DNA from 4 places in the Zavarzinia compransoris genome. Region 2 is predicted to be linked to each of the others. Evidence: riboswitches for the same ligand, from Rfam matches in the RefSeq annotation. Region 2 holds a riboswitch; each other region holds the start of a gene.
The links. A riboswitch is a leader RNA that binds a small molecule or an ion and turns the genes downstream of it on or off. The one in region 2 is predicted to bind cobalamin.

Region 1 (7,199 bases), on a different contig from region 2:
GATCAAGCCCTGGCCGTCGTGCCGCCACACCCATCCGGCGATCGACGCCGCCCTGGAACTTGCCCCCGGCGTCAATGGCCGCGCCATCCGCGCCATCGCCGTCGACACCTATCCGGCCGCCCTCGACGTCTGCGACCGGCCGGACCCGCAGAGCCCCTATGAGGCGAAATTCTCGCTGCACCATTGCGTCGCCGCGGCGCTCGGCGACGGCCGGGTGAATTTCGACAGTTTCGAAGCCGAGGCCCGCGCCCGCCTCGCCCCCCTTCGCGCCCTGGTCACCCCCGCGACCGGCAAGGCCTATGCCGCCGCCTATCCCCGGGCCTGGGGCAGCGCGGTCCGCGTGACCCTGGCCGACGGCACGACCCTGGCCGCCGCCCGCGACCACGCCCTGGGCGACCCGGAAAACCCGCTCGACCGCGCCGCCCTGACGGAAAAGGCAAAAATGCTGCTGGGCCACGCCAGGATCGGCCCCGCCCTCGCCGGCCGCCTGATCGTCGGCCTGCTCGCCTTCGCCGACAACGGCCCCCTGCCCGACCTCTCTCCCTTCGTCGGCCTCGCCTGACCCGGGCAGGCTTGCGAAACACGGCCAAGCAAGGCTAAAAGGTCCGCCACGGAAGTGTGGCCGAGTGGTTTAAGGCAGCGGTCTTGAAAGCTGGCGGAGGTTGCTCGCCACGCAGGCAGAACAAACGACAAACATATAGCAATTACAATAGGTTAAGGCGTGCTCGTCACCGCTTGCGAGCTTGCGCCGGGCGCAGCGTCTAGCGTATTTCTAGCTGCATCCGAGATTCGGTTAGGTTGGGTGGCCGAGCGGTTTAAGGCTCTAGTCTTGAAAACTAGCGACGGGGTAACCCGTCCGTGGGTTCGAATCCCACCCCAACCGCCAAAATTAAGTGCCGTGATATCTATCATCCAATCGACCACCGTATGCTGCTGTCAAAAGTGCCCAACGCTTGGCGGCATCAAGAGTTTGAAAGTGAATTGAAAAGTCGAAAATATCATTATTGTCGCTCTGGCTTTGGAAATGAGCCTGCCAGCGGCCATTTTGTTTAGGCTCAATTCTAATCGAATAACCAGCAATCTCTCTGACGAGACATCCAGACTGATTTTGGCACCAACCCGCTTCACCGTAAATTCTTGAAAGATAAATATGAGTTTCTAGCAAGAATTTTATTATAAACATAATTTCTGCTGACGGCTCCTCAGTTCTTGAAATTACAGAATTTATGGTTTTTTCTAGATCTTGATGAGAGCCGAATTTTGATATTTTTAAAATTATCTTAACAATCTCCGCGCTTGAATAACCAAGGAGAGTAAATTTTGATACAAATTCATCAATATTTGAATCTCTTCCCGCCCCAAAGATATCATTCTCGTCGCTCATTCCCGCCTCCCTAGCATTTTATCTTCCCACCATATCGGACGCAATTTCAGGAATTCAAGCGCCTCCGCACACAACGCTCCCCTCAAAGTAACAGCCCCGCCGTTAGGCGAGGCTGCGCACAGGGCACGGCTGGAGACTTCAGTCTATGACGGCCACTGCGCCCCATTGGTTTCCAAAGCCCTCAAGGCGATGACCACGACTGCCATGTCCCGGCTGCCCAGCCTGCCGGCCTCAATCTCGACCTGTACCGGAGCAGCGTAGGCGTCGAAGCTGCCGTATGCCAGCCCGATAGCCCGCCAAGAGCTCGCGCCCGGCGTGGACGACAGCTATCGACAACCGGCACATTGCGTCAACCTGCTGGGCGAGCGCCTCCACATCCCCTATCGCCTGCATTTCCTGACAGACTCCGATGCCGTCGGAGACATATATCAGCGGTCGCCATTTGCGCGCTGCTTGTTGTCGCGGAGCACCGATGGCTACCTGCGTCAGAAAGCGCTCAATTCGATCGTCGCCCAACGCGAGGCGTGGGCCATTCCGTTTGTCATGCTTCCGCTTGGCGAATATGTCGTTGAAATCATCCGAGATATTCAGTCGTCGCTTTCAGCGCTCGACCGCGCCAGCTACGCCGGCTTTGTACGTGAGAACCCCACCATGATGGGCTCCGCTTCTTACCCTTCATTCGAGAGTGATGCGGCTTCCGCAAGGACGGCGGCGCGTTCGACGATGCGCAGGATTAGGCCCGATTCAAAGGCGCCCATCAGTGCGCCTTCGGCAAAGCGATCCTGCCGGATGCAAGCGGTCAGCAAATGCGCAAGCTGCTCCGGCGTGGCGTTGCCGATGACGGCCTCGTCGTCCCGCAATGACCTTGCTTCGTCGGATTGCGTCCATGTCATCCAGTCGAAAACCTTTATCCAGCCATGCTCATAGACGGCCCTGCAGAACGCACCGACAACCGGAGCATAGGAAACATAAGGTATCTGAATGACGCCGGGTTTGGTCTCGTTGCCGCCCTTCCATTCCCCCGCCTTGAACTCCGGCTGTCGGAAGGCCGGCAGAAAGTCCGCCAGGGCCCGAAGGTCTGTCGTCAGGCACCGGTTCCCCCTTGCGCCGACACTCTCCCCGCTAGTCTTCATAGGCTCTGTTCCCTGTTATTGCTCACGTAACGGCCGGCGGCGTTTGCGTTACGTCCGATCATAGCGCAGGCAAAGGGCGGGACACCACGCATCGTCACCACCGGCATGGGGGATGACGGCAAGCCCGGCGCCGCCTGCAAGCCTCAGCGGCCCGACAGCCGGGTGTAACCCTCCCCGGCCAGGATGCCCAGGGCTTCGACGATGCCGGGACCGGCGCAGGTCCACAGGCGGTTGGGCACGCCGATCACCTCGAGGTCGAAGGGCAGGTCCTGGAGAACCGGGTGACGCAGGACGTCATAGGCAAGGGCCGGCGCCGGATAGGGATCGCTGTCCAGGATCAGGAGGTCCGGCTTCAGGCCGACCACCCGTTCGAGCGGCAGGCTGCTGTAGCCTTGCAACTCCTCGCCGGCGCCGAGATTGACGAGGCCGGCCCGGACCAGCAGCGTATCGACCAGGGAGCCCCGCCCCGCGGTGACGCCATTCGGCCGCAGCACCAGGGCGCGTAAGGGACGGGCGCGGGCCGGCACGGCGGCGAGGCCGGCGGTGATCGCGGCGATCAGGGCCTCGCCCCGGGCGGGTTGTTCCAGGGCCGCCGCCACTTCGCGGATCTGCTCCGCCACCGCATCGAAGGTCACCGGCACGTCGAGGTCGAGCACCGGCAGGCCGAAGCGGCGCAGCAGGGCGACGGTGGTCCGCGTGGTATATTTCCCGGCGATGACGAGATCGGGCCCGTGGCGCACCACTTCTTCCGCCAGGCCATGGTTCAGCGGCAGGCCGGCGGCGAGATCGGCAACGGTCGAGATCCGGCGATCGGCCGCGAGATAGGAAACGGAAGCGACCTGCCCCGGATCCGCGAGGCGCAGCACCAGTTCGTCGGCGCAGAGATTCATCGAGACGACCCGGGGCCCGGCCAGGGCCGCCGGCGCGAGCGCCAGCAACCCCAGCAGAGACAAGACTAGCCGGAACACGGAAAGCCCTTGGCGGTCCGGTCCAGGGGATCGGGCGCAAGGCCGAGGCAGCGCTCGCGCAGCTTGTCCCAAAGGGCGAGCCGGGCGAAATCCGGCGGCCGGGCCGGCTTCATCTCGGGCGTCAGCAGGGGATTGGGCAGAAACACGGTGATCTGCTGCTCGCCCCCGCCGTTGAACAGGCGCAGGCCCCAGGACCGCGGCGTGCCTTCGGGCGAAAGATTGCGATACAGTTCCGCCCGGGCGGTGCGGCGATGGGCGGCAAGCCCGGCCGGCGTCGGGTTGCGCGGGCCGCCTTTGTTCTCGCCGATGCAGACGTGGAAATGCCACTTGCCGAAATCGACGGTCAGGTAACCGTCGAAGATACTCACCTTCTTCGGTGCGGCATCGACGGCGATTTCGAAAACGGCGCCCTGCACGCAGGGGCCGAAGACGATTTCGTGCCAATGGTTCTCGAACAGCAGCCGGAACAGGCCGAACAGGAAATCGGGCTCGACGGCCAGGGGGAAGATCTCCACCCGGCCGCTGCCCGTCTCCTCGACGATGCGGGAGACGGCGTTCATCAGAACGTCGCCTTCACGCCGGCAAAGGCCGACCGGCCGAGGGAGCCGTAGGAATAGACTTCCTCGTAGTTCTCGTCGAACAGGTTCTCGACCCGGCCGAAGACCTCGACCGCATCGGTCAGCCGGTAGGAACCGGCGATATTGGCGACGACGTAACTGTCCATGTCATAGACGACGGACGACCAGGTCCTGGTATAGACCACGTCCTTGAAGTCGCCGGTATAGACGAGGCCGAGATTGGCGCTGGCCCTGCCGTCGAGGAAGCGGTAGCCGATGTCGAGGCTGCCCTGGTTGGCCGGGCGGCGGACCTCGGCCATCCGGGTCTTGCCGTCCCGGGCGTGGGTGTAACTATAGGAGAGACGGACGGTCAGGGCCTCGACCGGCTGGGCCAGAAGCTCGACTTCGACGCCGCGGTGGCGCGAGGTCGCGGGATCGTTGACCGGCGTGCCGACGAAGGTGCCGCTGCCGGCATCGAAGACATAGGCGGTGCCGATCTCGTCGGTGATCCGCTGGTCGAAATAGGTCAGGCCCAGGGTCAGGCGGTCGGCGAAGAAGGACTGGTCGATGCCGGCATCCCAGCCCTTGCCCTTTTCCGGCTTCAGGTCCGGGTTGCCCTTGTAGCTGCCGCCGAAGCCGTAGAGTTCGTTGATGGTCGGGTTCTTCACCCCGGTGCCATAGGAGGCGCGGAACTTGGTCCCCGTGCCGTCGAGGTAATAGGCCGAGGTCAGGCGGAAGGTGGTCGCATCCTCGAACAGGTCGTGGGTATCGCGGCGGACGGCGCCGGTCAGGCTCAGGTCCTCGAACAGGCGCAGCTGGTACTGGCCGACGTAGGAATCCTGCTCGACCTCCTTCTCGACATAGGAATCGATCTCGTCGCGCTTGTGCTCATAGGCGAAGGTGACGAGATGGGCGGCGGCGAGCGCCGGCGTGTCGAAGCTGTAATCGGTCTGGTAATCATAGGTCGTGCTCTCGCCCTTCGACGACGAGGTGACGGCGCCGTTGCCGAGGTAATCCATCTCGGTGCGGAAATGGGCGAGGCCGAGCTTGTGGCTCCACCGGCCGTCGAGCAGGGACAGGCGGGCCTGGCCGCGGGCGAAGGTCTCGTCCCCGCGCGAGCCGGAATTGGCGTCATAGGCATATTGGTAGACGCTGGTGGTATCGCCCGGGCGCAGGCCGAAATCGTCGTATTCGCCCTTGAAATGGCTGTCGCGGAAGACGACGTCGAAGCCGAGCATCTTCAGGGGATCGAAGCTGGCATTCACATAGGAGGTGATGCCGCGATAGGCGTCGTCCTCGCCGTTGCCGCGCCATTTGGCGGCCGAGGACGTGCCCTCGGTCGTGGTCGCGGTGGTGCCGGCGCGGATCGAGAACCCCTCCCCCGCGGCGGCGGCCGAGACATTGCCGATCACGGTCGCATTGCTGCCGCCCTCGAGGCTGGCCGTGACCGTGGGCGTGCCGCCGCCCTTCTTCGTGATGATATTGATCACGCCGCCGACCGCGTCCGAGCCGTAAAGCGCGCTTTGCGGCCCGCGCAGCACCTCGATCCGCTCGACATCCTGGGTCAGCAGGTGGCCGAAATCGAATTCGGAACTGGAGGCCGGATTGTTGACGACGACACCGTCGATCATCACCAGGGTCTGGTTCCCTTCGGAACCGCGGATGCGGACCTGGGTCTGGTTGCCGATGGTGCCGGTGCGGCTGACCGCGACGCCGGGAATGAGGCGCAGGGCGTCGGAGATCACGCGCACCTGCTTCGCTTCCAGTTCCGCGGCGGTGATGATGGTGACGGCGCTGCCGACCGCGGTCAGCGGCGTCGCTTCGCCGCGATTGGCGCTGACGGAAACTTCCGGCAGAAATTCCGCCTCCTCGGCGCGGGCGCCGGCGACGGCGGCCAGAGCGATGGTCGAGACGGTGGTGAACAAGACCCCAAGCCGCAGCATGATGACCCCCTGCATGCGGGCAGGCGCCGGCCGGAAAATGGGCGCAAGCATCCTGCCCCGTCCGCGGACGCGGACAGACGAACGACAAAGCGCCGCCCCCGGCCGGACGAAAGCCCGGCACGCACAGGATTACAAACGGTCATGGCGAGGCGGAAGGCCCGGCCGCGACGGCACCTATGGACGCATCACCGATACGGATTGGCCCGCCACCCCCGGTTCACCCGACCGGCGGTAAAGTGATGCCCTCGGTGGCAGGTCTCCTGGCTCGCGGATCATGGTGCCGTCCCGTCTTCCCAGCCGGCGCGAAGGCGCGGGGCCAGTGACATGGGGGACGCACTCACCGCTCACAGTTGCGGGGACAGCCACGGCCCGGCGGTTACTGCCGCCTTCCGTCGTTCCCTTTTAATCCGCGCCCCCGAAGGAGCCGCGGAACCACCGAAGCAGAGTTATGTTTATCAGGCGCTGCACCGCCGTCAATGGCGAAGTCGCACCGGAAAAGGCGCACCCCGCCCCGGCGCATGGCCGGGGCGGGGCGGGTCGCGATCACGCCAGATCGTAACGATCGGCGTTCATCACCTTGGTCCAGGCGGCGACGAAGTCGTGCACGAACTTCTCCCCGGCGTCGTCCTGGGCATAGACTTCGGCATAGGCGCGCAGGATCGAATTCGAGCCGAACACGAGGTCGACCCGGGTCGCCGTCCATTTCGCAGCACCGGTCTTGCGGTCGACCACCGCATAGACCCCCTGGCCCGCCGGCTTCCAGGCATAGGCCATGTCGGTCAGGGCGACGAAGAAGTCGGTGGTCAGGGCCCCTGCCCGCTCGGTGAAGACGCCGTGCCGGCTGCCGCCGTGATTGGCCCCGAGGACGCGCAGCCCGCCGACCAGCACGGTCACTTCCGGCGCCGTCAGGCCCATGAGCTGGGCCCGGTCGAGCAGCAGTTCCTCGGCCGCGGGGGCATAGTCCCGCTTCAGCCAGTTGCGGAAACCGTCGTGGATCGGCTCCAGCACCGCGAAGGAGGCGGCGTCGGTCCCGGCATCGGTGGCATCGCCGCGGCCGGGCGCGAAGGGCACGGCGACATCGACACCGGCAGCCTTGGCCGCCTGTTCGATGCCGACATTGCCGGCCAGGACGATGACGTCGGCGACACTCGCCCCCGCTGCCGCCGCGATCGGCTCCAGCACCGCCAGGACCTTGGCCAGGCGGGCCGGCTCGT
Region 2 (7,199 bases):
GAAGCCCTGGGCGCGGGCGCCCGGGTCGCCGGCCCGGCCCTGCTGATCGAAGCGCATCAGACCGTCGTCGTCGAGCCCGGCTGGCAGGCCGGGGTGACGGCGGATGATTTCGTCATTCTGCACCGTATCGCGGCCCGCCCGGCGGCCCAGGCCGTCGGCACCACGGCGGACCCGGTGATGCTGGAGATTTTCAACAATCTGTTCATGTCGATTGCCGAACAGATGGGGGCGACGCTGCAGAACACCGCCTTTTCGGTGAACATCAAGGAAAGGCTCGACTTTTCCTGCGCCGTCTTCGATCGCGACGGCCATCTGGTCGCCAATGCGCCCCATATGCCGGTGCATCTCGGCTCCATGGACCAGTCGGTCATGTCGATCATCGCGCGGAATGCGGCGATCCGGCCGGGCGACGCTTTCGTCCTGAACGCGCCCTACAGCGGCGGCACCCATCTGCCCGATGTCACCGTCTGTTCCCCGGTCTTCGACGAGGGCGGGGCGGAAATCCTGTTCTGGGTCGCCAGCCGCGGCCACCACGCCGATATCGGCGGCATCGCCCCCGGTTCCATGTCCCCGCTGGCCACGACCATCGAGGAGGAGGGGATCTATATCGACAATTTCAAGCTGGTCGAGAACGATGCCTTCCGCGAGCAGGCGGTGCGCGACCTGCTGGTCCGGCCGCCCTATCCGGCACGCAACCCCGAACAGAATATCAACGACCTGAAGGCCCAGGTCGCGGCCAATGCCAAGGGCGCCCAGGAATTGCACCGCATGGTGCGCCATTTCGGCCTCGACGTGGTCCGGGCCTATATGGGCCATGTCCAGGACAATGCGGCCGAAAGTGTCCGCCGCGTGATCGATCGCATGGCGGCGGACCGCAGCTTCGAGGTGGCGACCGACGACGGCAGCGTGATCCGGGTGCGCATCACCGTCGACCGCGCGGCGCGGGCGGCGACGGTCGATTTCACCGGCACCTCGGCCCAGCGCGGCGACAATTTCAATGCGCCCGAACCGGTGACGCGGGCGGCCGTGCTCTATGTCTTCCGCACCGTGGTGAACGAGCCGATCCCGATGAATGCCGGCTGCCTCCGGCCGATCCGCCTCGTGGTCCCACCCGGTTCCATGCTGTCGCCGCGCTATCCGGCGGCGGTGGTCGCCGGTAATGTCGAGGTCAGCCAATTGGTGGTCGATGCGCTGTTCGCGGCACTCGGCGCATTGGCGGCCGGGCAGGGGACGATGAACAACCTGACCTTCGGCAACGCGCGTTACCAATATTACGAAACCATCTGTTCCGGCGCCCCGGCCGGCCGGGGCTTCGACGGTGCCGCCGCGGTCCAGACCCATATGACCAATTCACGCCTGACCGATCCGGAAATCCTGGAAACCCGCTTCCCCGTGGTCCTGGAGGAGTTCAGCATCATGCGCGGCAGCGGCGGCCGCGGGCGCTGGCACGGCGGCGACGGTACGCGGCGCACCCTTCGGTTCATCGAGACCATGGACTGCGCCATCCTGTCGGGCCGGCGCGTGGTCGCCCCCTTCGGCCTCGACGGCGGCGAGCCGGGCCGCACCGGCCGCAACCGGGTGCGGCGCCATGACGGCACGCTCGAAGACCTGCCCGGTTGCGCCCAGACCGTGCTGGCGCCGGGCGATGCGGTCACCATCGAAACCCCGACGCCCGGCGGCTTCGGGGCGGCGGCGAAGACGGGAGCGAACGGATGACCAGGAATTTCCCCGCCGCCTATCAGGTCACGCGCGGCGGCGCGCTCGACGTCGACCGCGCCTTCTACGACCGCATCGCCCGGGCCGGGGAGCGGGAACGGGTCCAGGCCTTCGAAATCCCGATCCGCAGCGCCCAAGCCTGGGAAGTGCCGGCGGGCCACGTCTTCCGCATCCTGACGGTCGAAGGGCCGCAGGTCGGCGACCTCAATATCTGGAACGCCCGCGATCCCCGGGAACGCTTCTGGGCGTCGCGCACCCGGCAATTGCAGGCGGCCCATGTCACCACCTACGACCGGCTATGGTCCAACCTGCCGTTCCTGCGCCCGCTGGCGACGATCACCAGCGACACCTTGGCGGGCTATGGCGTGGACGACTACGGCGGGCGGGTGCACGACCTGCTGGGCACGCGCTGCGACCCTTACGTCAACCGCCTGCTGACCGGCGAGGATTTCCACTTCCACTGCCATTCGAACCTGTGCCGGGCGGTCTTTCCCCACGGCCTGACCGAGTTCGACGTGCATGACGTGCTGAACGTCTTCCAATGCACCGGCCTCAATCACGAGGACAAGTATTTCATGCGCTATTGCCCGGCGCGGCCGGGCGACCACCTGGAATTCTTCGCGGAGATCGACCTGCTCTGCGCGCTTTCGGCCTGTCCCGGCGGCGACCTCTCGGTGCCGCTCTGGGGGCCGGAGGCGCGCGATCCCCTCGATGTCTGCCGGCCCCTCGGGGTCGAGGTCTATCGTCTCGACCCCGCGCTGCTGGCGGGCTGGAAACCGCCGGAACGCGCCCCCTATCGGGGCTTTCACGGCTTCAAGGCCGAGCAGGGCCCCTGGGCGGGGGTGGGGGAATGATCAGGCGGCGTTGACGATCCGCTCGAAATTGGCCCAGACGCCGTCGGCGCCGTCCCAGGTGCCGCGGCTGGCACCCTTCGAATATTCGGTGGCGCGCTGTTCGAAGAAATTGGCGTGTTCGACGCCGTTCAGGATCTCGACCAGCCAGGGCAGGGGATGCGCCTTCAACTGCCGGTAGCTGCCGTCGACCGCCTCGAAATGGCCATAGACCGGGGTCAGGCGCAATTGGGTCAGGCGCCAGTCGGCGACATAGCGGACATAGGCTTTGATGTCTTCCGGCGTCATGCCCTTGATGCCGCCGATGCCGAAGGCGAGATCGATGAATTTCTCCTCCAGGCCGACCATGGTCCGGGCGACGTCGACGATATCGTCCTTCACCGCCTTGGTCAGGCAGCCGGTCTCGGCGTTCCATTCGTGGAACAGGCGGATGATGCCTTCGCAATGCAAGGATTCGTCGCGCACCGACCACGAGACGATCTGGCCCATGCCGCTCATCTTGTTGTGGCGCGGGAAGTTCAGGAGCATGGCGAAGGAGGCGAAGAGCGCCATGCCTTCGGTGAAGGCCCCGAACATGGCCAGCGTGCGCGACACGTCGGCGACGGTGCCGACGCCGAACGTGTGCATGTAATCCGCCTTGTCGCGCATGGCGGCATAGTCGCGGAAGGCGGCGAATTCGGTCTTCGGCATGCCCAGCGTCTTCAGCAGCAGGGCATAGGCATCGATATGCACCGTCTCCATATTGGTGAAGGCGCCCAGCATCATCTGCACTTCCAGCGGCTGGAAGATCGGCAGATAGCGCTTCATGTAATTGTCGCCGACCTCGACGTCGCTTTGCGTGAAGAAGCGGAAGATCTGGGTCAGCAGGGCGCGTTCCTCGTCCGTCACCCGGTCCGAGGTCCAGTCCTTGATGTCGGCGCCGAGCGGCACTTCCTCGCCCATCCAATGGGTCTGCTGCTGGCGCTTCCAGCACTCATAGGCCCAGGGGTAGCGCTCGACGTCATAGGTCCCGGTCGAGGTGAGCAGGCCGACGCGCCCGCTGCCGATCAGGCTGCGGGGGTCGAGGTGGCCGATCCCGGTCACTGACATGCGAGGCACTCCTCATAATCCTTGCGCGCCGCGGGCGCTTCCAGCTTGCCGGCGAAACCGGCCCGGCTGACCGACTTGGACCGGCAGTAGTAAAGGCTCTTGATGCCCTTGGCCCAGGCCGACCAATGCAGCATGTGCAGGTCCCATTTGTCGGCATCGGCGGGGATATAGAGGTTCAGCGACTGGCTCTGGCAGATGAAGGGGGCGCGATCCGCGGCGAGTTCCACCAGCCAGCGCTGGTCGATCTCGAAGGCGGTGCGGAACACGGCCTTCTCGTGCTCGTCGAGACCCTCCAGGTGCTGGACCGAGCCTTCGTGTTCGAGGATCGAGGTCCAGGTTTCCTGGGTATCCAGGCCCTTTTCGGCCAATAGGTCGGTCAGATAGGGATTGCGCACCACGAAGGCGCCGGACAGGGTCTTGTGGTTGTAGATATTGGCCGGGATCGGCTCGATGCAGGCCGAGGTCCCGCCGCAGATGATGCTGATCGAGGCGGTCGGGGCGATGGCGATCTTGTGGCTGAAGCGGGCCTTCAGGCCGCGTTCCGCTGCATCCGGGCAGGCGCCGCGCTCCTCGGCCAGCAGCACCGAGGCGGCGTCGGCCTCCTGGCGGATCTTCTTGAAGATGCGCATGTTCCACGACTTCGCCATGGCGCTTTCGAAGGGAATGCCCTTCGATTGCAGGAAGGAGTGGAAGCCCATGACCCCGAGCCCGACCGACCGCTCGCGCATCGCGGCATAGGTGGCCCGCGCCATGGTCGGGGGCGCATTGTCGATGAAATCGGTCAGGACATTGTCGAGGAAACGCATCACGTCTTCGATCAGGCCCTCCTCGTCACGCCATTCGTCGTAAGTCTCGATGTTCAGGGACGACAGGCAGCACACGGCGGTGCGGTCCTCGCCCCGGTGGTCGATGCCGGTCGGCAGGGTGATCTCGGAACAGAGGTTGGAGGTCGAGACCTTCAGCCCCAGGTCGCGCTGGTGCTTGGGCACCGCCCGATTCACCGTATCGATGAAGAGGAGATAGGGTTCGCCGGTCTGCAACCGGGTTTCCAGGATGCGCTGCCACAATTGCCGGGCATCGATGTGACGCATGACTTCGCCCGACTTCGGGCTGATCAGGGGGAATTTCTCGCCCGCCTTCACCGCGTCCATGAAGGCATCGGTGATATTGATGCCGTGGTGCAGGTTCAGGCCCTTGCGGTTGAAGTCGCCGGACGACTTGCGGATTTCGAGGAATTCCTCGATCTCCGGGTGATGCACGTCGAGATAGACCGCGGCCGAGCCCCGGCGCAGCGAGCCTTGGGAGATCGCGAGGGTGAGCGCATCCATGACATGGATGAAGGGAATGATGCCGGAGGTCTCGCCGCAGCCCTTCACCGGCTCGCCGATGGAACGCACCTGGCCCCAATAGGTGCCGATGCCGCCGCCGTTGGAGGCGAGTGCCACATTCTCGTTCCAGGTGCCGACGATGCCGTCCAGGCTGTCGGACACCGTGTTCAGGAAGCAGGAAATGGGCAGGCCGCGGGTGGTGCCGCCGTTGGAAAGAATGGGTGTCGCCGGCATGAACCACAGGTTCGAGATGGCGTCGTAGATGCGCTGGGCGTGGTCGGCGTCGTCGGCATAGGCGCAGGCGACGCGGGCGAACAGGTCCTGATACGATTCGCCCGGCATCAGGTAGCGGTCGTCCAGGGTCGCCTTGCCGAAGGCGGTGAGCTTGGCATCGCGCGACCGCACCAGTTTCAGGTCGGCAGGCAGCGGGCGGCGCGGCACCAGCGCGGGGGCAGGGCGCGGCGCGGGCGCGGCTTTGGCGGCGGGGGCGGGCGTGGTCGCGGCCAGTTGATCCTTGCGCGTGATTTCAAAGGCTGGCAGCGACACCGGCATTCCCCCAGGATTTCGGCAGAGTCGGGGAGCCTTCGTCCGAATCAGCTTCGGCCGTCGCAATCCCCCCGGAGCACCCCGCCCGTGGACAACATATGCAGCGTGGCCGGTCTCCTGGCTCGCGGGTCGATGCCCCTCCGTCTGCCTTCCCAGGCGCCCCGGAAACCGGCTTGCCCAGTGGCTTTCGTCGACGGCGGCTCGCCGCTTACAGTCGCGGGGGCGGCTTCGGCATCGAGGGCGAAAGGCCCGCTACCGAATTCCCTCTACCCCGAATATGGTGTTCCGGGGTGCCACGCTGACAACATCTTGTGGTCGGTCGGGCTGAATCGTCAAGGGGCTGAATGGGGCCGGTGTGGCGATTTTATGAAGCCGCGGGCTGCCGCAGGGCTTCGATGGCGTCGATCTCGGCGGCGGCGGTGGCGTTGCATGTCGCCTCGATGGCGCGGAAACGCGCGATCAGGCAGCGGCCGAGCGGGGTGAGTTCGGCGCCGCCGCCGTGCCGGCCGCCCATCTGGGCGCTGACCACGGGCTGGCCGAAGATGCGGTTCATCTCGGCGACCAGGTCCCAGGCGCGCTTGTAGGACATGTTCATCTCGCGGCTCGCGGCGGCGATCGACCCTGCCGCCGCGATCCGTTCCAGAAGCTCGATCTTGCCGGGGCCGAGCCAGCTGTCGTCGTCGAAATAGAGCCTGATCTTGAAGTGGGGCATGGCGTCCTCTCAGCGGCCGAAGCGGCGCGCGGCATCGATGGCAAGGCCAAGGCCGACGCTGCCGAAAATATCCCCCTCGACCGGCCGTGCCCCGGGCAGATGGGCCAGGATGCGGCGGCGGATCGCCGGGATGGCGGTCGAGCCCCCGGTGAGGAAGACCGATTGAATAGCCTCGCCCCCGATGCCGGCAAGCGCCAGGCATTCGTCGATGCCGCGGATGATCGCGGCGATGTCGGGGGCGAGCGCCGCCTCGAGGTCGGCGCGGGTGACGGTCACCGGCAGGGGCTGGTGGAAGGGCAGGTCGATGGCGGCTTCTTCCCGGGCGGACAGAGCGATCTTTCCCGCCTCGACCGCGCTGGCCAGCCGGTGGCCGTTGCGTTCCCGCAGCAGTTCCATCAGGCGGTCGATCAGGTCCGGCCGGTCCGCCTGGGGGCGGATGGAGCGGAGATAATTCATGTTCGACGCGGTATAGAGCGAGGGGATGCGATGCCAGGTGGCGAGATCCTGGTACAGCCGGATCGGCATGGGCAGTTTCTTCGGCCCGATCAGGACGTTCAGCCCCAGTTCCGGCATGGCATGGGCAAGGCTCAGGCGGCGGTCGAAATCCGTGCCGCCGATATGGACGCCGGCGCGGCCGAGGATATCCGTCCCCCGGTCCGCCTGCCGGGCATGGGCGGGCGACAGGCGGGTGACGGCGAAATCCGAGGTGCCGCCGCCCAGATCGACGATCAGCGCCAATTCCTCACGCGTGACCGCCTGTTCGTAGTCGAGGGCGGCGGCCACCGGCTCGAACTGCAACTCGATGTGGCGGAAGCCTTGCGCCCGGGCGATGGCGACCAGTTCCGCCTCGGCCCGCCGGTCCGCCTCGTCGTCGTGATCGACGAAGCGGACCGGGCGGCCCAGCACCACCTGGTCGATCTCGCGCCCCAGGCGGGCTTCGGCGCAATGCTTCAGGTG
Region 3 (7,199 bases), on a different contig from region 2:
TGATCCTGCGCTCCTTCGGCAAGACCTATGGGCTGGCGGGGGTCCGTCTCGGCTTCCTGCTGGCGGCGCCGGAAATCGCCGCCGCGATGCGCGAGGCGCTGGGCGCCTGGGCGGTGTCGGGCCCTGCGATGGCGATCGGCACCGGGGCCCTCGGCGACGAGCGCTGGCGTATGGCGGCCGCGGCCGCGACGGCGGAAAAGGCCGCCCGGCTGGACGCGCTGATGGCCGGCGCCGGCTTCCGCCTCGAGGGCGGCTGCCGGCTGTTCCGCCTCTACGGCCACGCGGCGGCGGGGGCGTGGTTCGAGCGGCTGGGCCGGGCCGGCATCCTGGCCCGGCCCTTCGCCTATCGCCCGGACTGGCTGCGCCTCGGCCTGCCGGCGGATGAGGCGGCGTTCGCGCGGCTGGCGGCGGCGCTGGCATGACCGCGCCGCCCGTCTTCGACCGGGATTTCCGCGCGCGGTTCGAAACCCTGCTGCGCTGGCGCCGCGACGTCCGCCGCTTCCGGACCGATGCCCTGGCGCCCGGCCTCTTGGACCATCTGCTGGTGCTGGCCGATCTCGCCCCCTCGGTCGGCAATTGCCAGCCCTGGCGCTTCGTCACCGTCGACGATCCGGCGCGGCGTGCCCGCATCCGCGCCAATTTCGAGCGCGCCAATGCGGAGGCCCTGGCCGATTACGCGGGCGAACGGGCGGCGCTTTACGCCCGTCTCAAACTCGCCGGCCTGGTCGAGGCGCCGGTCCATCTCGCCGTCTTCGCCGACATGGCGCCCGACCAGGGCCAGGGGCTGGGCCGGCGCACCATGCCCGCGACCATCGAGCATTCGGCGACCACCGCCGTCCATACCCTGTGGCTGGCGGCGCGGGCCCATGGCGTCGGCGTCGGCTGGGTGTCGATCCTCGATCCCCTGACCGTGAATGATGATCTCGACTGCGATCCGGGCTGGCATCTGATCGCCTATCTGTGCATCGGCCATCCGGTCGAGGAGCACGAGGACCCGGAACTGGAACGCCACGGCTGGCAGGCCCGCACCCCCCTGGACGGCCGCCGCCTGCGCCGCTGAGCAACGGGATTGACATCTTCCGTGCGCCGCGCTTCAACTGCGCCTGCTTTGGCGGTTCCACCGGATTAAAAGGGAACACGGAAGGCGAAAGCCCTGCCGTGGCTGTCCCCGCAACTGTAAGCGGCGAGCCTGCACCATTCGTCACTGGCCTTTGGGCCGGGAAGACGGTGCAAGGCCATAACCCGCGAGCCAGGAGACCTGCCGCCGAGGGCATCACTCAACCCCGGGCCGGGCGAGCCCAGGGTGCGGTCAACCCGCTGCGGTGATGCGTCATGGACGCTGTCGCGGCGGGGCTTCTCCAGCCCTTCCCCGCACGGCGTCCCTCGATCATCGGTTGCCGCCATCTGGCGGTGCAGGGGGTATGGGCATGTCTTTCGGGGTCAGGGTTTCGCTTCTCGCCGTCGTTTCCGCCGCCGCTTTGCCGGCTTCGGCCCTGGCGGCGGAGGAATTGCCCGCCGTCTCCGTCACCGCCAATCGCGGCGAGCAGACCCCGCTGACCGAGGTGGGCAGCACGGTCACCGTGCTCGACCGGGAATACCTGGAGGCAAAGCAGGTGCGCCTCGTCTCCGACGCGCTGCGCCTCGTGCCCGGGGTTTCGGTCACCCGCACCGGCGTCACCGGCGGCCTGACCGGCGCCGGCATCCGGGGCAGCGAAACCAACCAGACCCTGGTCATGATCGACGGCGTGGTGGTCAACGACCCGGCCGCGGATTCCAGCGTCGATTTCGCCCATATCCCGACCGCCGACATCGAGCGGATCGAGGTGCTGCGCGGGCCGCAATCGGCGCTCTACGGCTCGGACGCGGCCGGCGGCGTCGTCAACATCGTCACCCGCAAGGGCAGCGGCAAGCCGAGCGTCGCCCTCAGCGCCGAAGCCGGCAGCCGGGGCACCGCGGCGGGCGCCCTGTCGTTCAGCGCGGGCGGGGAACAATACAGCATTCTCGCCGGCGTCACCGGCGGCGTTACCTCCGGCTTTTCCTCCGCCGCCGAGGCGCGGGGCAATACGGAACGGGACGGTTACAACAACGGCACCGCCTATCTGAAATTCGCCTATGATCCGCTGCCGGAACTGGGTTTCGACGTCGTCGCGCGCGGCACCGAATTCCGCCGCGAGGGCGACGAGGGCTTCGGCATCGAGCCCGGCACCGGCATCAGCCTGACCCTGGACGATCGCGCCGGCGGCAGCGGGCGGCAGAGCTTCTTCCGCGGCCAGACCCGGCTTTCCCTGCTGGACGGCCGCTGGACCCACCGCCTCGGCATCAGCCGGGCCGACAGCGACGTCGATTACTACGGCGATATCGTCAACGGTGACCCGACCTTCACTACGCGGGGCACCAGCACCCGCTACGACTACCAGACCGATTTCCGCATCGACACGCCGTCCCTTGCCGGCGCCTCCCATGTCTTCACCCTGGCGGCGGAGCGGAAAGAGGACGATGCCCGGATCTGGAGCAGCTTCGGCAGCTATCTCTCGACCTCGATCGACCAGACCGGTTACACCGGGCAATATCAGGTCAGCCTGCTGGACGGCCTCAGCCTGACCGCCGCCTTCCGCCGCGACGAGAACGAGCGGTTCGAGGACGCCAATACCTACCGCCTGACCGCAGCCTATTTCATCGATACGCTTGGCACCAAGTTCCACGCCTCGCACGGGACCGGGGTGAAGAACCCGACCCTGCTCGAACTCCACGGCTACAGCAATACGTTCGTCGGCAACCCGGGCCTGAAGCCGGAACAGACGCGGGGCTTCGACATCGGCGTCGACCAGTCGTTCTGGGGCGGGCGCGGGGCCGTCGGCGCGACCTATTTCCGCCAGTCGATTTCCGACCTGATCAGCAGCGAATTCCTGGGCGGCGGCGTCTCGCGCCCGATCAATCTCGCCGGCACTTCCAAGGTCCGGGGCGTCGAGGTCGAGGGCACGCTGGAACCCCTGAACGGCCTGACGCTCCGCGCCACCTATACCTATATGGACAGCGAGGATGCCCAGGGCGTGCAACTGGTGCGCCGGCCGGAACAGGCCGGGACCTTCGACGTCACCTATCGTTTCCTCGACGGCCGGGCGCTTGCCAATGTCGGCGTCGTCTATCACGGCGATTTCACCGACCGGGTGTTCGACAGTTCCTTCAACAACCGCAATGTCCCGATGGACGATTATACCCTGGTCAATGTCGCCGGCGCCTATGACGTCCTCGACAACGTCCAGCTCTACGGCCGGGTCGAGAATCTGTTCGATACGGATTACGAGGAAGTCTATTCCTTCGGCTCCAACGGCCGTCTCGCCATCGGCGGCGTGAAAGCGACCTTCTGAGCATGGCGGGCGCGGCGGCACGGCTTGCGTTTCTCGCCGCCGTCCTGGCCGGGACGGCGGCGACGGCCGCGCCGCAGCGCATCGTCTCGATCAATCTCTGCGCCGACGAACTGGTGCTGCAACTGGCCGACCGGGCGCAGGTGGCCTCCGTCTCCTTCCTGTCGCGGGATCCGGCCGGGTCCAATGTCGCGGCGCTGGCCGCCACGGTGCCGGTCAACCACGGCCAGGCGGAGGAAATCATCGCCTCCCGCCCCGACCTGGTCCTTGCCGGGCGCTATACCACCAGGGGCACGGTCGCCCTTCTGAAGCAGGTGGGGCTGTCGGTGGTGGAACTGGATGCCCCGGCCACTTTCGACGAGGTGACCGCCCAGATCCGCGCGGTCGCGGCCCTGCTCGGCCATGCCGAGCGAGGCGAGGCGATGGTGGCGGCGATGATGGCCGGCCTTGCCGCCGTTACCCCGGTGGAGCGGCCGCTGCGCGCCCTGGTGCTGCGCCCGAACGGTTTCACGGTCGGGCAGGGCTCGCTGGTCGATCACCTGATGCGGCGCGCCGGGCTGGTCAACCTCGGCGCCGATCCGGTCCTCGCCACCTATCGCGAATTGCCGCTGGAGGCATTGGTGCTGGCCAAGCCCGACCTCGTGATCCTGGACGAGGAGGAAGTGCCGGCCCCGGCCCTCGCCTATGACGTGCTGCGCCACCCGGTGCTGCGCAACATGCCGAACCGGATGCAGGCGGCGGGCCTGCCGTCCCGGCTTTGGACCTGCGCCGGGCCGGCGGTGGTCGAGGCCGTCGCCCGCCTTGCCGAGATCGGCCGCCGCCTGGAAGGAACACCCTGATGCCCCGGCGCGAGCCGCCCTACGGCCTGCTGCTGGCCGTTCTTATCCTGGCCACCGGCGGGTTGTTCGCCGCCTCCGTCGCCATCGGCTATGCCCCCTTCGATCTCGGTGCCGCCTTCGCCGACTGGCTGGCCGGGCGGGAGACGCTGCCCGCCCTGATCCTGGCCGATCTCCGCCTGCCGCGGGCGCTGATGGGCGTTTTGACCGGCTTCACCCTGGGGCTGGCCGGGGCGGCCTTGCAGGGCCTCCTGCGCAATCCCCTGGCCGAGCCCGGGGTGATCGGGGTGTCCAGCGCGGCGGCGCTCGGTGCCGTCCTCGTGTTCTATTCCGGGCTGGCCGGGGCCTTCACCCTGGCCCTGCCGCTGGGCGGGATCGCGGGGGCGCTGGTCGCGACCGTGCTGCTCTATGCCATGGTCGGGCGCGGGGCGGGGACGACGACGCTGGTGCTGGCCGGGGTGGCGATTTCCGCCTTCGCCGGCGCCCTGACCGCGCTCGCCCTCAATCTCTCGCCCAATCCCTATGCGGTGGTCGAGATCACCTTCTGGCTCATGGGCTCGCTGACCGACCGCAGCATGGATCACGTCATGCTGGCGCTGCCCCTGATGGCGGTCGGCTGGGCATTGCTGCTGTCGTCCGCCCGCGCGCTCGACGGGCTGTCGCTCGGCGACGATACGGCGACCAGCATGGGCTTCGACCTGAAGCGCCTGCGCCTGAAGCTCGTGACCGGCACCGCGCTCTCGGTCGGGGCGGCGGTCGCGGTCACCGGGGCGATCGGCTTCATCGGGCTGGTCGTGCCCCATGTGCTGCGGCCCTTCGTCGGGCACCGGCCCGGGCGCCTGCTGCTGGTCTCCGGCTTCGGGGGGGCGGCCCTGCTGCTCCTGGCCGATATTGCCGTCCGCCTGCTCGCGGTGCAGCCGGAACTGAAGCTCGGGGTGCTGACGGCCGTGGTCGGGGCGCCCTTCCTCTTCTCCCTGATCTATCGCCTGCGGCGGGAGGGGGCGTGATGCTGATCGAGGCGACGGGGCTGGCCTGCCGGGCGGGCGACAAGCTGGTGCTGGGCGAGGTCACGCTCTCCTGCCGGCCCGGGGAAATGGTCGGGCTGATCGGGCCGAACGGCGCGGGCAAGACCACGCTGCTGCGCCATCTGGCCGGGCTGGCGGCGCCGGCGGCGGGCCGCGTCACCTATGACGGCCAGAGCCTGCGCGAGATGAGCCGGCCGGCGCTGGCCCGGCGCCTTGCCTATCTGGCCCAGGATGCGGACGCCCATTGGCCGATCCGGGTCGACCAATTGGTGCGCCTGGGGCGCCTGCCGCACCGCCGGCCCCTGTCGGGCGAGACGGCGGCGGATCTTGCCGCCGTCGCCGCCGCGCTGGCCGCGACCGAGACCACGGTGCTCGCCGCCCGCCGCTTCGACACGCTGTCGGGCGGGGAACGGATGCGGGCCCTGCTGGCCCGGGCCCTGGCGGTCGAGGGCGAAATGCTGCTGGCGGACGAGCCGGTGGCCGCCCTCGATCCCTATCACCAGTTGCACACCATGGAATTGCTCCGCTCCGTCACCGAAAAGGGGGCGGGGGTGGTGGTCGTGCTGCACGACCTGACCCTGGCGGCGCGTTTCTGCGACCGCCTGGTGCTGCTGGCCGGGGGCAGGGTGCTGGCCGACGGGCCGGCGGGCGCGGTCCTTTCCGACCGCAACATTGCCGAGGCCTATCACATCAAGGCCCTGCACGGCGCGGCCGAGGGCCTGTGCTTCACCCTGCCATGGCGGCGGTTGCCGCCGGGTGACGGCCGGGATTTTTCTTGATCCCCGAACAGTGCTTCCGCCGCCGCCGGGTGGACGGGGCGGCAGGCCAGCCTTTAAGGTGCGGTGATGCGTTTGCCCCAAGGAGTGCTGGCATGAAATCCAAGGCCGTCCTGACCCATGTCGACGTCGATACCATCCTCGCCGCCGCCCGCGCCGAGGCGCTGGCCAACGGCTGGGCGGTGACGATCGCCGTCGTCGACGACGGCGGCCATCTCCTTGGCCTGACCCGGCTCGACGGGGCGCCGGCGCTTTCCGCCTATATCGCGCCGGAAAAGGCCCGCACCGCCGCCCTCGGCCGACGCGAAAGCAAGATCTACGAGGATATGATCAACGGCGGCCGGGTGTCCTTCCTCTCGGTGCCCTATATCCAGGGGACGCTGGAAGGCGGTGTGCCCGTGATCGTCGACGGCGAGACCATCGCCGCCGTCGGCGTTTCGGGGGTGAAATCCTCGGAAGACGCTCAGATCGCCAAGGCCGGCATCGCCGCCCTGCTCGGCTGAACCCCGCCCGTTCGTTCCCGCTTACCGCCGGAGGGTGCCCCATGACATCCCGCGTTACCCGCCATCGTCTCCAGGTCGCGGCCGAGCTTGCCGCCTTCATCGAAGACCGGGCCCTGCCGGGCACGGGCATCGAGGCCGGGGCCTTCTGGGCCGGCCTCGACGCCGTCGCCCATGACCTCGCCCCAAAGAACAAGGCCCTGCTGGCGAAGCGCGACGATATCCAGGCCCAGATCGACGCCTGGCACCGGGCGAACGGCAAGGGCGACCTTGCCGCCTACAAGGCGTTCCTTTCCGGGATCGGCTATCTCGCCCCCGTGCCCGAGCATGTCGCCATCGAGACCACGGGCATCGACACGGAAATCTCGGCCCAGGCCGGGCCCCAGCTCGTCGTGCCGGTGATGAATGCGCGCTATGCCCTCAATGCCGTGAATGCCCGCTGGGGCAGTCTCTACGATGCCCTCTACGGCACCGACGCCATTCCCGAGACCGGCGGCGCCGGGAAGGGCCAGGGCTACAACCCGGCCCGGGGCGACAAGGTCATCGCCTATGCCCGCGACGTCCTCGATCTCGCGGCCCCGCTTGCCGGCGGCAGCCACAAGGATGCCCGCGGCTATGCCATCGCCGGCGGCGCCCTGGTCGCGATCATGGGCGATGGCGAGATCGGCCTCGCCGATCCCGGCCAATATGTCGGCTA
Region 4 (7,199 bases), on a different contig from region 2:
AAGCGGGCGAGAACGGCACGCGGGCTGCCCGGCGGGGCCGCCGCCAGCGTATCCATGTCGCCGAAGACGAGAAATGCGTCCTTGGCGCGCGAAACCGCGACATTCAGCATGCTGGGGGACTGGTCGATGAAGCCGCCGTCGGCATGTTTCGAATAGACCGGCGAGAAGATCACCACCGGCCGCTCCGCCCCCTGGAGGGCGTGGACCGTGCCGATGGTCATGCCCTGGCGGCCGACATCGATGCCGGCCTCGGCGCAGGCCTTGGCGATTTCGCGGACCTGCCGGCCGAAGGGGGTGACGATGCCGACGATATCCTCCAGCCGCCGGCCGTAGCGCTGCTTCAGCCCCTCGCCCTCGGCCGCCAGCCAGGCCGCGATGGTGTGCGCCTCGAGGGCATTGAAGCGACTGCCCCCGGCGGCCGCGGCCATGCCGTCGACATGGAGATAGCCCATGGGCGGCAGCATCGTCCCCACCGCCGCGCCCCGCCTCGGCAGCAGCGTGCCCTTGTAGCAAAGGTCGTTGCAGAAGCCGATGATCTCGTCATAGCAGCGCCGGTGCTCGAACAGGTAGAGGCCGCGGTCGAGCCGGGGATAGGGCTGGAAGCGGCAGGCCGACTGCGCGAGGCGCATGGTGCTGCCGCTGCGCGAGGTCAGGCCCAAGGCTTCCACGCGTTCGAGCGCCGCCCTGTCCCCGGCATGGGACAGCAGCCCGGCCTCGGTCAGGTTGCCGATATCGACCGCCAGCGGCAGGGAAGAGATCGGCTCGATCTGCTGCGTATCGCCGATGACCAGGGCCCGCTTGGCCAGGGCGAAGGACGGCGCCGCCACTTCCGGCAGTACCTGCCCCGCCTCGTCCACGATCAGCAGGTCGATATGGTTGAAGAGATACTCCGTGCGGAAGCTGCCCGAACGATCATCGCGGCAGGTCATCTTGCCCGGCAGGGTCGCGAAGGTGGAGACGGCGCAGGGGGTCAGCATCATCCGCCGCCGCCACTGGGGTTCGACCATGGCGCGATCATTGGCGCCCCGCCCGGTCTGCTGCTGGCGTTGCAGCGCGGGCAGCGCCTCTTCCATCGCCAGCAGCCAGCGGCCCTCCCAATAATGGGTGGCGAGCAGGAACAGCCGGAATCGCAGCCGGCAATCCGCCAGGCGGTCGAGGGCGACGACGCCCGGGACATCGCCGCTTTCCCCCGCAAGGCGTTGCGCCAGCGCCCGCCACGCGGCGGACCGGGCGTCGCGCGCCGCCAGCGCGTTCATGGCCCGCTGGTGGCGCTCCGCCGCTTCCCTCTGTTTCTCCGCTCGATCCCGGAGCTGATTCTTCAGGCGGGCCTCCATGGCATCGGCGCGCGTCTCGGCGAGGACGGCCTCGTCCGCCCCGGCTTCGCGCAGGAAGAGCCGGGCGCGCAGCCCGCGCTTCCGCGCCACCGGCGGCAGGAAGGCGAAGAGGGATTGCAACAGGGGCTCGGACGCGAGCCAGCCCTCCCATTTGTGCAGCAGGGCGGCGGCGGCGGCGCCCTCGGCCTCGGCCTGGGTGCGGGCGGCCTGCCGTTCGGCGAGTGCGGCCTCGGGCGCCTCGCCCAGGTCCTGGCGGATCGCGGCCTCGATCTGCACCATGGCCCCGTGGGTGGCGTCCGCCTCGGCCAGCGTCCGCTGTTCCTCCCGCATCAGCCCGTGCAGGGCGTCGATCGCCGCCGGCACATCCAAGGGTTCAAGACCGGGAAAGGCGGCCCGGGCCGCGCGCAGATAGGCGGCGCGGGCGCGGGCCAGATAATCCGCCGTCTCCAGCTTGTCGAAGAAACGCTCGGTCTGGTATTTCGCCGCGGCCTCCCCCTCCCGGCTTTTCGAGGCCAGGAACAGGCCGAAGCTCTGGATCTCCGGCAGCCAGCGGCCGGCAAAGGGCCCCTCGCCCCGGCCGAAATCCTTGCCGAAGGCGTCGATGATATTGGTGACCGCCTGATTGTTGGTCGAGGCGGCGACGATCAGCGGCGGCTCGCCCCCTTCGAGGGCCGCGCGCACCCATTCCCCGGCGATGGCGGACAGCAGCATGGTGGTCTTGCCGGTGCCGGGCGGGCCGTTCACCGCCAGGATCTCGCCGTCGCCGGCCCGGGCCAGATGCGCCAGCACTTCGCGCTGGTGATCGGCCAGCGGGAAATCGCCGTTGGCATGGCCAAGCCGTTCGGCCAGGGGAAACGGCCCCGCGAGCGCCGGTTCGAGCGGGCGTGGGGTGCTGCGGGCGAAATTCGCCAGCAGCGGCGCCGCCGGCTGCTCCCGGATCAGGACGTCGCTGAGGGCGAGGATCTGCTTCACGGTCTGCGCATTGTCCGCAGCGGGGCGGATCAAGCCCCATCCCACGGCCTGATAGTCGTCGTCCGCTTCCGGCCAATTGCCGCCGGCCTCGGCCATCAATTGGCGCCAATAGGCTTGGTGGCGCGGCCACAGGTCGTCGCGCCCCTCGCCGGCCGGGAAGGGCCGGGCGGTCAGGAAACGGTCGAGATCGGCGACGCTGCCGATGGAAAAGGCCCCGCGCGGCAGCGGATCGAGAATATCGCGCGCGATCACGCTGCGCATCGGGATGATCAGGCCCGCGCGCGTCACCGCCGCCTCGGTGACGACCGGGGCGACCTCGAGCGGCAGCCCGTCGCCGCGCGACCGGGCATGGCTGACCCGGCGGCGGACATGAAGAGGGCGATAGGAGACGGCGACGCGCGACTGATTCTTCGGCACGCCGGCGAACAGCACCTCGATGGTGTCGCGGCTCAGACGGCCGCTTTCCGCCTCCGCGCGCGACAGCGCCTGGAATTCGCCCAGGGCCTTGGGCGTCAGGCACGCCTCCCCGGCGGCACTGTCCGCGACGGCCGCGCGCCAATAGCGCAGCACCGACAGATCAGCCTTGACCATGACAAACCTCTCACCCGACCACCGCCGGCCTGCCCCTTCCGGGGCCGGCCGGGTGCAACCATAACCACTCTCTCGTAGCAGAGTATCCTGGTTTTACAACCGGGCGCGGCAAACCGCCCCGCGGCGGGGTCAAAGCGGGGCGGCGCGTTCCGGCAGGATGAGGCGGCACAGGGCATCCAGCCCTTCCGTCAGCGCCGCGGGGCCGGGCTGGAGGATGACCGGCGCCTTGATCTCGTGCAGCCGGCCGTCGCGGACCGCGGGAATGCGCTCGAAGCCGGGCCGGGCCGCCAGTTTCTCCGGCCGGAACTTCTTGCCGCACCAGGAGGCGACGATGATCTCGGGCGCGGCCGCGACCACCTGTTCCGCGGTGACGATCCGGTCGCGGGCGGCGCCTTGGCCGGCCAGATGGGGGAAGACGTCGACACCGCCCGCGGCCTCGATCAATTCCGAGATCCAGGCGATGCCGCTGATCATCGGCTCGTCCCATTCCTCGAAATAGACCCGGGGACGATGGTCGAGCCGGGCCGCCGCCGCCCTCGCCGCATCGATGCGGCGGGCGAAGCCGTCGGCCAGGGCCAGGGCCCGCGGCCCTGCCCCGACCATGGCGCCGAGCAGGCGGATCATGTCCAGAATCCCGGCGATGCTGCGCTGGTTGAAGGCGTGAACGGCGATGCCGGCGCGCACCAGATCGGCCACGATCGCCGCCTGGAGATCGGAGAAGGTGAGCACCAGATCCGGCTTCAGGGCCAGGATCTTCGGCATGTCGGCAGAAGTGAAGGCCGAGACCCGGGGCTTGTCGCGCCGGGCCGCCGGCGGGCGGACGCAATAGCCGGAGATGCCGACGATGCGGTCCTCCGCGCCGAGGAGATAGAGGGTTTCCACCGTCTCCTCGGTCAGGCAGACAATCCTTTCCGGCGGAAAGGCCATCAGGCGAAGGCCGGCACTGGCCGGGCGACGAGGCCGAGCGAGATCGCCGCCTGATGGACGACGGCAAGGATCGCCAGCGCCAGCACGTTCATCTGCAGGACATAGCCGACGATGGCGGCGCTGAACGCCCCCTCGCCGTTGCCGATGGCCAGGGCCGAGGCATAGAGCGCAAGCTGCCAGACGACGAATGCGGCAACGAAGCCGGCAAGCCCGCGCACCAGCGCATGGCGGCGCGCCAGCAGGCCCGCCGCCGCGACGGCACCGGCCAGCGACAGCAGCGCGCTGATGCCGATGGCGCCGCCCCAGGCATAGGTCGAGGCGTCATGGGGATAGGACAGCAGGCCGAAGCCGATGGCCTGATTGACCGCCCAGGCCAGGACGACCGCCAACACCGCATCGCGGCGCGACAGATTGAGCGCGGCAATGGCGGCAAGGGCCGCGAAGGGCGTCGCGCAGGCCAGCACCAGCGAGAAGGCCGCACCGGCCAGGGTGATGAAGCCGAGCCACAGCAGGCTGCGGCTGCGGGCGGACAGGCCGGCCAGGGCGCCACCGGACGGAAGGGACGAAACACTCATGAGATCACCTCTTTCCCCACGCATGGGCGATATAGCGGGCGGGGAAAGCGGGCGACGGCGCACGGCCGGGATGAGGCCGGCGGCGACGCCACCGCCGGGACACCCCGCCCGACGACTGGTCTTCACGGCAGGTCTCCTGGCTTGCGGATCGCCGCCCTGGCCGGCCTTCCCGGACCCGGGCGGATCCAGTGGCATGTTCGGTTCGGGCTAGCCGCTTACAGTTGCGGGGGCAGCGCCGGATTTGCACCGGCTTCCCTCTTCGCCCGCCGAGCGGGCACCGGGAAGGCGATCATCTGGCGGCCAAAGCGCCGCCGCTGTCAAGATCGCCGCGCCATGCCGCCGGGGTGGCCCGCTTCAGGGGCAGGCACCGGCAAAGCCGGCGAAGGCGCGGTCGAATTCGTCCGGCTGCTCCAGGAAAGCCGCGTGGCCGGCATCGAAAAGCTGGACCCGGCGGTTCGGCGCCTTGAGCGCCGCAGCCTTCGACCACGACCAGCGCAGCGTCCGGTCCTTGCGGCCCCAGGCATAGAATACCGGCATGGCCAGCGCCGGCACGAGGTGCCGCAGGTCCGCCTGCGGCCTTGCGAAACTTTCCCAGGCCTGGGCCAGGATGCCGGCGACGGCCGGGCCGCCGGCGACGATCTCGTCGCGGCGCCAATCGGCGGCCGGCGCGGGCAGAATCGTCCGGTAATAACGGGCGAACCAGTCGGGAAAGCGGCGGTCGCCGGCGGCGGCACGCGCAAAGCGGCGAGCCATGTGGCGGCAATAGAGACGGGCGACGAGATTGACCGGCGCCAGCCCCCCGGAATCGCACAGCACCAGGCCCCGGACGCGGTCGGGGTGAGCGGCGGCATAGCTGATCGCGGCCGCCCCGCCGATGGAATTGCCGATGACGATGACGCGCGACAGCCCCAAGGCAGCCACCGCCCCGGCGAGAATCCCGGCATAGCGGGCGGCGCTGGCCGGCGCCGCTTCCGCCGGGCTGTCGCCATGGCCCGGCCAGTCCAGGGCCAGAACGGTGAAACGGTCACCCATCCGTTCGGCGAAACGGTCGTAGTCTCGCGCCCCCTGGCCGGTGGCGTGAAGGCAGAGGATCGCCGGTCCCGCCCCTTGCGTCCTGACGGCGATGGTCGCGCCCGCGGCTTGGATATGGTCGAGTGGCATCGGATTCTTCTCCTCGGCGCCGGCCCGTGCCCGCCTTATCATGTGATATATATATCACTTAATGGAGCCCACCGACAAGTGACCAACGCCCTTGAGCCCCCGAAGAGCCCGGCCAAGCCCCGGCGGCCCGAAGAGACCCGCGCAGCCCTGCTCGACGCGGCCGCGCGGGAATTCGAAGAGACCGGCTTCGAGCAGACGAACACGAACCGGATCGCCCGGCGCGCAGGCTATGCGCCGCAGACCTTCTATCGGCATTTTCCCGACAAGCTCGCCATCTTCCTCGCGGTCTACGAACGCTGGGTCGGGGCGGAAGCGGCGGCCTTCGCCGCGACCGACCGGGCGATCGATGCGGCCGACGTCCTGATCCGGCATCACCGCGGCTCGCTGATGTTCCGGCGCACCCTGCGCGCCCTCACCCTGACCGATCCGCGCGTCCGCGCGGCCCGGGCCGCGAGCCGGCTGGCCCAGGTCGAACGCCTGCGGCAGCGGTTTCCGCAGCTGGCGCAGACCGGCGGGACGGAACTCGCGTTCAGCCTGCTGACGATCGAGCGGCTGGCCGATGCCCATGTCGAGGGCGAGTTGAGGGACATGGGGCTCGCCGAAGCCGACAGCCGCCAGGAACTGGCCCGCCGGCTGGCGCAGGCCTTCGCCATCCCGCACTGACCCCGCCGCCCCGGGGTGACCGGGGCGGGGCCGCGCTATCGCTTGGGTCGGAAAGCGGCCGCCCCCGCGGGGAGGGCGGCGCAGGCAGGCGTCACGCCAGCGCGGGCACCGGCGATTCGAAGCCGGGCGTGCCGATATTGACCGGCAGGCCGAGGAGATAATTGCGCATGCGGTCGCGGCAGAGATCGGTCGGCGCGATCAGGGTGCGGCGGCGGTCCGAGGGATCGGGCCGCTTTTGCAGCCACCCGGTCGAGACCAGTTCGTCGATCTTGCGCATGGCGGTGGTCGAGGGCAGCGTCGTCGCATGGCAGGCGCTGGTGACCGAAACCACCCGGTGCAACAGGGATTGCTCGATCAGATAGAGCAGGATTTCCCAATTGGCGTCGCCGTCGACGCAGGACGGCAGCAGCTTGTCCCGGAACCGGCGCGCGGCCTGCAGCGCCTTGATCCGGTGCAGCATTTCGCTTTCTTCGGGGGCCTGGCTCGGCAGCGTGCGGGGCGGGTTGATCACCAGCCGGTGCACCGGCTGCGGCGCCGGCACCTGGGGCATGGCGGCAGGCGCCAGCCGCGGCATCGCGGTCACCGGCGTGGGCGACACCGCTTCGCGCGAGAGGCGGACCGCCGCATTCTCGATCGTCGAGGTCAGTTCCTTGGCCTTGGCCAGGGTTTCGGCCAGTTGCGCGGAAAGATCGCGGTCGTTGGTCTTCACTTCGCGGCGCTGATCCAGCGCCTCGGCCGCGCGATAGATCGCGGCGACCAGCTGGTCGAGATCGACCGGCTTCACCAGGAAGTCCAGCACGCCGAGCTTCAGGGCGTTGATCGCCCGGTCGAGATCGGCGAAGGCGGAGAACAGGATGGTTTCGAAGACCCGCGGAGCGCCACCGAAATGGCGCAGTTCACGCACCAGATCGAGCCCGCTTAGCCCCGGCATCTGCATGTCGGTGACCACCAGAAAGGGTTCCGCCTCCACCAGCAT

Region 1: another riboswitch for cobalamin. It lies ahead of DKG75_RS16230 (TonB-dependent receptor plug domain-containing protein); the one in region 2 lies ahead of DKG75_RS00450 (ribonucleoside-diphosphate reductase subunit alpha).
Region 3: another riboswitch for cobalamin. It lies ahead of DKG75_RS14230 (TonB-dependent receptor plug domain-containing protein); the one in region 2 lies ahead of DKG75_RS00450 (ribonucleoside-diphosphate reductase subunit alpha).
Region 4: another riboswitch for cobalamin. It lies ahead of DKG75_RS21755 (hypothetical protein); the one in region 2 lies ahead of DKG75_RS00450 (ribonucleoside-diphosphate reductase subunit alpha).

The regions. Positions count from the first base shown of each region.
Region 1 covers NZ_QGLF01000004.1:478,886-486,084, reverse strand. Annotated here, with positions in the region: gene DKG75_RS16255 (MmgE/PrpD family protein) at 1-562, shown strand, start outside; tRNA gene DKG75_RS16250 (tRNA-Ser) at 797-886, shown strand; gene DKG75_RS22760 (hypothetical protein) at 890-1,384, opposite strand; gene DKG75_RS16245 (DUF6508 domain-containing protein) at 2,053-2,517, opposite strand; gene DKG75_RS16240 (ABC transporter substrate-binding protein) at 2,661-3,485, opposite strand; gene DKG75_RS16235 (DUF7676 family protein) at 3,473-4,045, opposite strand; gene DKG75_RS16230 (TonB-dependent receptor plug domain-containing protein) at 4,045-5,985, opposite strand; cobalamin riboswitch at 6,219-6,437, opposite strand; gene katG (catalase/peroxidase HPI) at 6,529-7,199, opposite strand, start outside.
Region 2 covers NZ_QGLF01000001.1:86,678-93,876, forward strand. Annotated here, with positions in the region: gene DKG75_RS00435 (hydantoinase B/oxoprolinase family protein) at 1-1,716, shown strand, start outside; gene DKG75_RS00440 (urea carboxylase-associated family protein) at 1,713-2,570, shown strand; gene DKG75_RS00445 (ribonucleotide-diphosphate reductase subunit beta) at 2,571-3,656, opposite strand; gene DKG75_RS00450 (ribonucleoside-diphosphate reductase subunit alpha) at 3,647-5,425, opposite strand; cobalamin riboswitch at 5,621-5,843, opposite strand; gene DKG75_RS00455 (winged helix-turn-helix domain-containing protein) at 5,895-6,242, opposite strand; gene DKG75_RS00460 (Hsp70 family protein) at 6,252-7,199, opposite strand, start outside.
Region 3 covers NZ_QGLF01000004.1:76,697-83,895, forward strand. Annotated here, with positions in the region: gene cobD (threonine-phosphate decarboxylase CobD) at 1-422, shown strand, start outside; gene bluB (5,6-dimethylbenzimidazole synthase) at 419-1,060, shown strand; cobalamin riboswitch at 1,096-1,280, shown strand; gene DKG75_RS14230 (TonB-dependent receptor plug domain-containing protein) at 1,428-3,368, shown strand; gene DKG75_RS14235 (ABC transporter substrate-binding protein) at 3,371-4,204, shown strand; gene DKG75_RS14240 (FecCD family ABC transporter permease) at 4,204-5,208, shown strand; gene DKG75_RS14245 (ABC transporter ATP-binding protein) at 5,208-6,005, shown strand; gene DKG75_RS14250 (GlcG/HbpS family heme-binding protein) at 6,098-6,505, shown strand; gene DKG75_RS14255 (malate synthase G) at 6,547-7,199, shown strand, end outside.
Region 4 covers NZ_QGLF01000008.1:63,681-70,879, reverse strand. Annotated here, with positions in the region: gene DKG75_RS21765 (AAA domain-containing protein) at 1-2,897, opposite strand, end outside; gene DKG75_RS21760 (cobalamin-binding protein) at 3,027-3,824, opposite strand; gene DKG75_RS21755 (hypothetical protein) at 3,824-4,399, opposite strand; cobalamin riboswitch at 4,509-4,696, opposite strand; gene DKG75_RS21750 (alpha/beta fold hydrolase) at 4,754-5,560, opposite strand; gene DKG75_RS21745 (TetR/AcrR family transcriptional regulator) at 5,639-6,223, shown strand; gene DKG75_RS21740 (response regulator) at 6,315-7,199, opposite strand, start outside.